DNA from 3 places in the Methylobacterium sp. CM6257 genome. Region 3 is predicted to be linked to each of the others. Evidence: predicted binding sites of a transcription regulator. Region 3 holds the regulator's gene; each other region holds the start of a gene.
What was found. The regulator PhoB, encoded in region 3, activates phosphate uptake and scavenging genes when phosphate is short. The targets are predictions, from matches to a motif close to TGTCATNNANCTGTCAT.
Positions count from the first base shown of each region.

Region 1: a site for PhoB is predicted at 1,221-1,237, ahead of ACYCO6_RS28070 (UDP-2,3-diacylglucosamine diphosphatase). Genes of this name have one in related genera too.
Region 2: a site for PhoB is predicted at 1,633-1,649, ahead of ACYCO6_RS13070 (YdcH family protein). Genes of this name have one in related genera too.

Region 1 covers NZ_CM137735.1:5,761,440-5,764,705, forward strand. The annotation lists gene ACYCO6_RS28065 (glycosyltransferase family 4 protein) at 1-344, opposite strand, end outside; gene ACYCO6_RS28070 (UDP-2,3-diacylglucosamine diphosphatase) at 355-1,170, opposite strand; gene ACYCO6_RS28075 (aminotransferase class V-fold PLP-dependent enzyme) at 1,690-2,898, shown strand; gene ACYCO6_RS28080 (D-2-hydroxyacid dehydrogenase) at 3,002-3,266, shown strand, end outside.
Region 2 covers NZ_CM137735.1:2,649,741-2,653,006, forward strand. The annotation lists gene ACYCO6_RS13055 (5-(carboxyamino)imidazole ribonucleotide synthase) at 1-698, opposite strand, end outside; gene purE (5-(carboxyamino)imidazole ribonucleotide mutase) at 695-1,192, opposite strand; gene ACYCO6_RS13065 (YdcH family protein) at 1,271-1,489, opposite strand; gene ACYCO6_RS13070 (YdcH family protein) at 1,663-1,845, shown strand; gene ACYCO6_RS13075 (propionyl-CoA synthetase) at 2,079-3,266, shown strand, end outside.
Region 3 covers NZ_CM137735.1:4,341,991-4,345,256, reverse strand. The annotation lists gene pstB (phosphate ABC transporter ATP-binding protein PstB) at 1-488, shown strand, start outside; gene phoU (phosphate signaling complex protein PhoU) at 601-1,320, shown strand; gene phoB (phosphate regulon transcriptional regulator PhoB) at 1,509-2,204, shown strand; gene ACYCO6_RS21235 (protein-disulfide reductase DsbD family protein) at 2,215-3,266, opposite strand, start outside.

The sequences.
Region 1 (3,266 bases), 1.4 Mb from region 3:
GCGCGGGCCGCGAGGTACTCGGGAAACCGCGTGTGGTAGCTCGTCGTGAAGGGCAGGTCGTGGGCGAGGCAGTGGCGCCGCGCGGCGAGGCCGACTGGGCCTTCCGTCGCGATATGGACGTGGCTCGGCCGCTCCGATCTCCAGCGCGCCGCGACCCGCTCCCGCCCGGCATAGGCGAGGCGGATTTCCGGATAGCCCGGCAGCGGCAGCGAGCGGAAATCCGCCACGGAGAGCAGCGCGACCTCAAACCCGTGCTCGGGCGCGCGGCGCACCATCTGTTCCAGGGAGCGCACGACGCCATTGACCTGCGGGTGCCACGCGTCGCTGGTAATGAGGAGCTTCACGCGTGGTCCCTCACGCCACCGCGCGCCGGCCCGGCAGCGGCTGCGGCACGGCCTCTGTCGCGCGCGCCCTGAGGAGGCTCGGATAGTGCAGCACCTCGATGCGGCCGTCGTAATGCTCCACCAGACCGGTGCAGGATTCCACCCAATCGCCGGTATTGAGGTAGCGCAAGTCGCCGATCGGCCGGTCCGCCGCATGGTGGATATGACCGCAGATGACGCCGTCGGCGCCCTGGCGGCGGGCCTCCTCGGCCAGGATCGTCTCGAAGCGTCCGATGAAGCTGACGGCGTTCTTCACGCGCAGCTTCGCCCAGGCCGAGAGCGACCAGTAGGACAGGCCGAGCCGCCGCCGCACCTTGTTGATCACGGTGTTGAGGGTCAGCGCCAGGGTGTAGGCACCGTCCCCGAGATGGGCCAGCCAGGGCGAATGGCGCACAACCATGTCGAATTGGTCGCCGTGGATCACGAGGTAGCGCCGCCCGTCCGCAGCCGCGTGGATCGCGGTCTCGGCCAGTTCGATCCCGCCGAAGCTCGTGCCGACATAGTCGCGCAGGAACTCGTCGTGGTTGCCCGGCAGGTAGACGATGCGGGCGCCCTTGCGGACCTTGCGCAGGAGCTTCTGCACAACGTCGTTGTGCTCCTGCGGCCAGTACCATCCGGAGCGCAGCTGCCAGCCGTCCACGATGTCGCCGACGAGGTAGATCGTGTCGGCGTCGTAGTCCTTCAGGAACGCCAGCAGCAGCCCGGCTTGGCAGCCACGCGTGCCGAGATGCAGGTCGGACAGGAACAGCGTCCGCACGCGGACCGGCATCTCCTCAACCTCGGCCACGGCATCCTCTCCCGGCGGCTGAACGGTGCCGGAATCCAGAGCGCGATCCCATCTCAGTTTGATGACGCGCCGTTCAGGGCCGCGCCCGGACGGCGCGTGCGGTGCGGCGAAGCCTTTCAACCGAGGATCGCCGTCGCTGCACTGCACAAAAAATTTTTTTGCCAAGTTCCGGAAGTTTTTCCGGTTTTCCTTTCCAGCGCCGCCCGCTCATAATACCAGATGACCGGCGGCTCGGCCCGAGCTGAGCCGGGCGTAGACAGGAAGGCGGCGAGGACGGCCCTTGGGCCGTTGAACGGGACGGCATTTCGGAGGCGACCGGCGCGCGGGGGCGTGCCGCGACGCGAGCGGCGTGAAGCCGCCTGCCGCTCCGTTGCGCCCCCCCCGATCCACGGCAGAGGATGGCGTTCGAGGGGGCGCGGCCCAAGCCGCGGCCGACGACGCCGGACCGACTCCCGAGGACGCTTGGACAACCCGGCGCGGGCTTGGCCCGCGCGCAATGGACTATTCGGAGGAAACATCATGGCCGCAACCCGGCGCCCCGGTCGTAACCACCTCTTCATTCCCGGCCCCACCAACATCCCGGAGCGCGTGCTGCGCGCCATGCACGTGCCGTCCGAGGACCATCGCTCGCCGAGCTTCCCGAATCTGGTGAAGCCGCTGCTCCAGGACTCCAAGATGGTGTTCGGCTCGACTAACGGGACGATCATTCTGTTCCCGTCCTCGGGCACCGGCATCTGGGAATCGGCCCTCTCCAACACCCTCTGCCGCGGCGATAAGGTACTCACCGCCCGCTACGGCCAGTTCAGCCACCTCTGGGTCGACATGGCCCAGCGCCTCGGGCTCGACGTGATCGTCCAGGAGGAGGAGTGGGGCACCGGCGCCGATCCGCAAAAGATCGAGGAGGCCCTGCGGGCCGACAAGGACCACGCCATCAAGGCTGTCATGGTCGTCCACAACGAGACCGCCACGGGCGTCACCAGCGACATCGGCGCGGTGCGCAAGGCGATCGACGCCGCCGGTCACCCGGCGCTGCTCTTCGTCGACGGCATCTCGTCGATCGGCTCGCTGCCGTTCAAGATGGACGAGTGGGGCGTCGACTGCGCCATCGCGGGCTCGCAGAAGGGCTTCATGCTGCCGGCCGGCCTCGGCCTGATCTGCATCAGCCCGAAGGCGCTCAAGATCGCCGAGGGCGGCACCGGGCGCAACGACCGGCTCGGCCACGCATACTTTGCCTGGAAGGACCAGCTCGCCGCCAACGCCACCGGCTACTTCCCCTACACGCCGGCCCTGCCGCTGCTCTATGGCCTGCGCGAGGCCCTGGAGATCGTGAAGGAGGAGGGGCTGGAGAACATCTACCACCGCCATCACGTGCTCGCCGAGGCGACCCGCCAGGCCGTGGCGGCCTGGGGCCTCAAGCCCTGCGCCAAGGAGCCGAAGTGGAACTCCGACACGGTCACGGCGATCGTGGTGCCGGAGGGCGTCGATGCCGCCAAGGTGATCAGCCACGCCTACGACCGCTACAATCTCTCGCTGGGCACCGGCCTGTCCAAGGTCGCCGGCAAGGTCTTCCGCATCGGCCACCTCGGCGACCTCAACGAGCTGTCGCTGCTCGGCGGCATCGCCGGTGCCGAGATGGCGCTCATCGATTGCGGCGTGAAGGTCACGCCCGGCTCCGGCGTCGCTGCCGCGTCGAGCTACCTGCGCGAGAATCCGCTGCATAAGGCGTGAATGGCGCACGCCGCCGGGGCGGGGTCGGGTTGCCGGTCCCGCCCCGGCGCGCGAGTAAGAACAAGACTATCGAGGAAGCCGCCCGTCGTCCGAGAGGGGTCCTATGACCAAGAAGATCGTATTCCTGGACCGTGAATCCCTCGATGCCAGGGTCCGACCGTTCAACTTCCCGCACGAATACGTCGAGTACGAGTCGACCTGGACGCCGGAGGACACGGTGTCCCGGCTGCAGGGCGCCGAGATCGCGCTGATCAACAAGGTCCCGATGCGGGCCGAGACGCTGAAGCAGCTCCCCGACCTGAAGCTGATCGCGGTGGCCGCCACCGGCACCGACGTGGTCGACAAGGCCCAGGCCAAGGCGCAGGGCA
Region 2 (3,266 bases), 1.7 Mb from region 3:
GGCGCCACGCCGGGGGCCGGCACGCGCGTCAGCGCCAGGATGTGGTCGCGGTGCTCGTTCTCGCACAGGTCGAAGGCCGCGAAGCTGCCGTCGCGGGCGCGGGCGCCGACCACCGAGACCTCGCGGTCGAACGGCACGAATCCCTCCAGGATCAGCGGCGCGCCGCCGAATTCGGCGAACAGGGCGTTGCGGTCACCCTCGGCCCGCTCGCGGAGCATGCGCTGGCCCTTGCCGTCGTAGCCGAAGCGGCGGGTCTTGAGCACCGCCGGCAGGCCGATCGCCTCGATCGCCCGGTCGAGGTCGTCGGGCGTGTCCACCGCCCGGAACGGCGCGGTCGGGATGCCCAGCCCGTTGACGAACTCCTTCTCGGACAGGCGGTCCTGCGTGGTGGAGAGCGCCCGCGCGTTCGGGTGCAGGGGGGCGTGCCGGGCCAGGATGTCGGCAGTGGCGTGCGGGATGTTCTCGAACTCGTAGGTGACGACATCGACGCTCCGCGCGAAGGCCGCGAGCGCCTCGGCGTCGTCGTAGGCCGCGCAGGTGGTCCGGGCAGCCACGTCGAAGGCGGGGCTGTCCTGGTCGGGCGCGTAGACATGCACCTTGAGGCCGTAATTGGCGGCCGCGAGCGCGATCATGCGCCCGAGCTGCCCCCCGCCGACGATGCCGAGGGTGGAGCCGGGGCCGAGAGTCTTGTCCGTCACGATTGTGCTTCCGTCTCCGGCCGCTCGGCCACCGACGCGGTCTGGGCCGCGCGCCACGCATCGAGGCGCTCCGCCAGCTGCGGGTCGGAGAGCGCCAGAACCGAAGCGGCGAGGAGCGCCGCGTTGACCGCCCCGGCCCGGCCGATCGCCAGGGTTCCCACCGGGATGCCGGCCGGCATCTGGACGATGGAGAGCAGGCTGTCCTGGCCGGAGAGGGCCTTGGATTCTACCGGGACGCCGAAGACCGGCAGGCGGGTCATCGCCGCCGCCATGCCGGGCAGATGCGCGGCGCCGCCCGCGCCCGCGATCACGACCTTGAGGCCGGCCGCCACCGCGCCCTTGGCGAAGGCCACCAGGCGGTCGGGGGTGCGGTGGGCCGACACGATGCGCGCGTCGTAGGGCACGCCGAGCGCGTCGAGCGTCTCGGCGGCGTGCCGCATGGTCGCCCAGTCGGACTGGCTGCCCATGATGATCGCGACCGGAGGCGACGTCATCGTTGATCCCGGCAAAAGAGGCCGCTTACAGGCGGTGCGGGCCGGCTGCAAGGCACCGCCCGGGGACGTCCACCGGCATCAGGCGATGATATCCGGCGTGAGCGCATCCTCGATATGGAAGATGCGGTCGCGCAGCGTGAGCTTGCGCTTCTTCAGGCGCTGGATCTGGAGCTGGTCCCCAGCGACGCTGCGCTCCAGCGCCTCGATGGCGCTGTCCAGGTCCCGGTGCTCCTCGCGCAGCCGAGCCAGCTCGGCCAGGAGGTCCGACTGCCCGCTCTCACCCGACTCTTCCGCCATCGTCACCTGCGGATCCGAAGACCGTTCATTGCCCGAGAGCATGCGTCACGCCCAGGCGCCGGACAAGCCGGCGCGGTAAGCATTCGTGAGACTTAGCCGCAGAAAACGTTTCGACAGGTCCGGCGTCCTGTGCCAATCTCGACATGTCGAAACGATGACAGGAGATTCGGCTCATGTCGCTGCAGACGCATCTGAACCAACTCGCCCGGAAGCACGAAGCCCTCGAGCGTGAGATTCAGGAAGCGATCCACAGGCCTTCGGCAAACGACCTCCATATTGCCGAGCTGAAGCGACGGAAACTCCTTCTCAAGGACGAAATCAACAGGCTCCAGGCAAACGGCGCCACGCTGCACTGACCCTCGGATCCGTCCCACAGCCAACAAACCCAGCATGACGGAAGCCGCCGCCCCGGGAGCCCCGGGGCGGCGGCTTTCTTGCGATCCGCGCGGACGGCGGCGCGCCCTGGCCGGCGCGGTCCGTCTTACGAAGACAATCGCCACCGGGCGTGACGGCCCCGTCTCCCCTGGGCGCGAGAATGGGCTAATCTGCCCCTGCCGCCGGAGAGCGGCCCCGAGGGAACGCCCAACCGATGACGAACGCCAGCCTTCCCGGCCGCTATCCCGGCATCTACGAGGCAGCCAGCCGCGATCCGGAAGCGTTCTGGCTCGACGCAGCCCGGGCCCTCGACTGGGCGCAGGCGCCGCAGCGGGCCTTCGCGCCGGAATCCGGTCCCTACGGCCGCTGGTTCCCGGACGGATCGCTCAACGCCTGCCACAACGCCGTCGACCGCCACGCCGACGGGGCGCGGGCCGATCAGGTCGCGATCCGCTACGATTCCCCCGTCACCGGCACGAAGCGCGGCATCACCTACCGGGATCTGCGCGACGAGGTGGCGGTGCTCGCCGCCGTGCTCGCCGGGCTCGGCGTCGGCAAGGGCGACCGGGTGATCCTGTACATGCCGATGGTGCCCGAGGCCCTGTTCGGGATGCTGGCCTGCGCCCGGCTCGGCGCCGTCCATTCCGTCGTGTTCGGCGGCTTCGCCGCCAACGAGCTGGCGGTGCGGATCGAGGACGCCGCCCCGAAGGTGGTGCTGGCGGCCTCCTGCGGGATCGAGCCGAACCGGGTGGTCGCCTACAAGCCGCTCCTCGACGCGGCCATCGCGGCCTCCAGCCACAAGCCCGAATCCTGCCTGATCCTCCAGCGCCCGCAAGCCGCCGCCGCGATGGTGCCGGGCCGCGATCGCGACTGGGCCGAGGCCGTCGCTTCCGCCAGGGCGGCGGGGCAGCGGGCGGCCTGCGTGCCGGTCGCCGCCACCGACCCGCTCTACATCCTCTACACCTCGGGCACGACGGGAAAGCCGAAGGGCGTGGTCCGCGACACGGGCGGCTACCTCGTGGCCCTCGCCTGGTCGATGCCAAACCTGTACGGCGTCCAGTCCGGCGAGCCCTATTTCTGCGCCTCCGACATCGGCTGGGTCGTCGGCCATTCCTACATCGTGTACGCGCCGCTGCTGCATGGCTGCACCACGGTTCTGTACGAGGGCAAGCCGGTGGGCACGCCCGACGCCGGCGCCTTCTGGCGGGTCGTCTCCGAGTACGGGGTGGTGTGCCTGTTCACGGCGCCGACGGCCCTGCGGGCGATCAAGAAGGAGGATTCCGCGGGCGCCCGGATCGCCGATTACGATCTCTCGACCTTCCGCAGCCTGTTCCTGGCCGGGGAGCGCGCCGACCCGGACTCGGTCGCCTGGGCCGAGCGGGTGCTGAACCGGCCGGTGATC
Region 3 (3,266 bases):
TCTTCCAGAAGCCGACGCCGTTCCCGATGTCGATCTACGACAACGTCGCCTTCGGGCTGCGGCTCTATGAGAAGCTGCCGAAATCCGAGCTCGACGGCCGCGTGGAGGAATCGCTCCGCAAAGCCGCCCTCTGGGACGAGGTGAAGGACAAGCTGCGCCAGTCGGGCACGGGCCTCTCGGGCGGCCAGCAGCAGCGCCTGTGCATCGCCCGCACCGTGGCCCAGCGCCCGGAGGTGATCCTGTTCGACGAGCCGACCTCGGCGCTCGATCCGATCTCCACCGGCCGGATCGAGGAGCTGATCGAGCAGCTGCGCGACGAGTTCACCATCGTGATCGTCACGCACAACATGCAGCAGGCGGCGCGCATCTCGCAGTTCACCGCCTTCATGTATCTCGGCCAGCTGGTCGAGTTCGGCCCGACCAGCCGGATGTTCATGAATCCGACGGAACGCCGCACCCAGGACTACATCACCGGCCGTTTCGGCTAACCTGTTCGAACGATCCGGCACCGGGGAACGCCAACCGGCATTCGCCGGCGCGGCGGCGGATCCACCGGACCCGACGGATCGCTTTTCGCGGGCCCCCATCGAAGGATCCACCATGCCCGGCCATATCGTCACCTCCTACGACACCGACCTGGAGAACCTGCGTCGCTCGATCTCGGAGATGGGCGGCGTGGCCGAGAAGATGACGGCGGAGGCGACCGACGCTCTTGTGCGCCGGGACGACGCGCTCGCCCAGACGGTGATCGTCGCCGACAAGCGCCTCGACGCGCTCCAGCGTGACATCGAGGAGCGCGCCGTGCTGCTCATCGCCCGGCGCCAGCCCCTGGCGATCGACCTGCGCGAGACCATCTCGGCGATCCGCGTCTCCGGCGATCTCGAGCGGATCGGCGACCTCGCCAAGAACGTCGCCAAGCGCGTCGTCGCGATCTCCGACCAGGCGCCGGCGCAGAAGATCGTGCTGGGCGTGCGCCACATGAGCGACCTCGCGGAGGGCCAGCTCAAGGACGTGCTCGACGCCTACGCGAGCCGTGACGTCCAGGCGGCCCACGACGTCTGGGAGCGCGACGGCGAGATCGACGCGCTGTACAATTCGCTGTTCCGCGAGCTCCTGACCTACATGATGGAGGATCCGCGCAACATCTCGTTCTGCACGCATCTCCTGTTCTGCGCCAAGAACGTGGAACGCATCGGCGACCACACCACCAACATCGCCGAGACGATCCACTACCTCGCCACCGGCGAGACGCTGGCGGGCGACCGGCCGAAGAACGATGCGTCGAACTACGCGACGGTGGACGGCAGGCAGGCTCCGTAAGAGCGAGCCGCTGCCGTCCAAGCGCGGCGCGCGCTCCTTCCTGTGGCGCGCCGCCCGAAAATCGGAGGGTGTGGGTTGAGGCTGAGCGGCGCCTCCCGCACCATCCGCCGGCCCGCCCGCTCCGGAGGGAGCCGGCGAGCCCGCAGGCCGAACGGCGCCGCCTCGTGAACGGGTCATCGAACGTGAGCATGCAAGTCCTGATCGTCGAGGACGAGGAGGCGCTGACCACCCTGCTGCGCTACAACCTGGAAGCCGAGGGCTTCGTGGTGGATTCGGCCGCGCGCGGCGACGATGCGGAGTTGCTCCTGGCCGAGCGGATCCCCGATCTGGTCCTGCTCGACTGGATGCTCCCGGGCCTCTCGGGGATCGAGCTCTGCCGCCGCATCCGCGCCCGCCGCGAGACAGAGCGGCTGCCGGTGATCATGCTCACCGCCCGCGGCGAGGAAGGGGACCGGGTCCGGGGCCTCGGAACGGGCGCGGACGATTACATCGTCAAGCCGTTCTCCGTGCCGGAGCTGCTCGCCCGGATCCGCGCGCTGCTGCGCCGGGCCAAGCCCGCCCATGTCTCGGACCGCCTGGCCGCCGGCGATCTCGAACTCGACCGCACCGGCCACCGCGTCCGCCGCGGCGGCGAGGAGCTGCATCTCGGCCCCACCGAGTTCCGGCTGCTGGAATTCCTGATGCTGGCCCCGGGCCGGGTCTTCTCCCGCGAGCAGCTTCTCGACGGGGTCTGGGGCCACGACGTCTATATCGACGAGCGCACGGTGGACGTGCATGTCGGGCGGCTGCGCAAGGCGCTGAACGGCCCGCGCCAGCCCGACCCGATCCGCACGGTCCGCGGCTCCGGCTACGCCTTCGACGAGACCTTCTCGCTGGAGGCTTAGCCGCGCCCGCTCAGCGGGTCAGCGCCGCGCTCTTGCCGTCCTTGGCCGCCGGCACGGAGTCCAGGGCCGCCAGCACCGTCCCCTCGGTGAGGATCTGCGGCAGCACCTGAGGCTCTCCCATTCCCGTGTAGAGCAGGTAGAGCGGCACGCCGCTGCGCCCGTGCTTCTCCAAGAGGCGGGTGATCTCCGGGTTCTGGTTGGTCCAGTCCCCCTTCAGGTAGGTCACGCCCCGCTCCGCCATCGCGGCCCGTACGGCCTTGGTGGAGAGCGAGGTCGTCTCGTTGACCGCACAGGTGATACACCAAGCCGCGGTGAGATTGACGAAGACCGGCCGCCGCCCGTTCACCAGGGTGTCGAGACGGGCCTGGGTGAAAGGCTCGATCCCGCTGGCGGCGGCCTGCACCGCCGGAGCGGCGCGGTTCTGGGCGAGGGCCAGCGTGAGGCCCCCGACGGCGATGAGCGCCAGGACCGCGCAGGCCCGGGCAATCGGCCCCGCCATCCGCGACGCACCGCGCCCGTGCTCCCAGGCCCAGGCGCAGAAGCCGACCAGCACGAGGCCGATCAGCGCCATGAGGAGCCCCTGCGGGTCGACCTGCTGGGCCAGGACCCAGATCAGCCACGCCACCGTCGCGTAGACCGGGAAGGCCAGGACCTGCTTGAGGGTCTCCATCCAGGCGCCCGGCCGGGGCAGGGCCCGCAGGGCCGGCGGCCAGAGGGTGAGCGCCAGGAAGGGCAGGGCGAGGCCGAGCCCGAGGCTCGCGAACACCGCGAGCGCCACGCCGGCGCTCTGGGTCAGCGCGAAGCCCACCGCCGAGCCCATGAACGGTGCCGTGCAGGGCGTCGCCACCAGCGTGGCGAGGACGCCCGTGAAGAAGGAACCGCTCAGCCCCGCACGCCGGGCCAGGCCGTCGCCGAGACCGGCGAGGCGTCCGCCGATATGGACCGCCCCGGACAGGCTCAGGCCCATCGCGAAGAGCAGATAGGCGAGCCCCGCCACCACGGCGGGCGATTGCAACTGGAAGCCCCAGCCGATCGCCGAGCCACCGCCTTTCAGGGCGATCA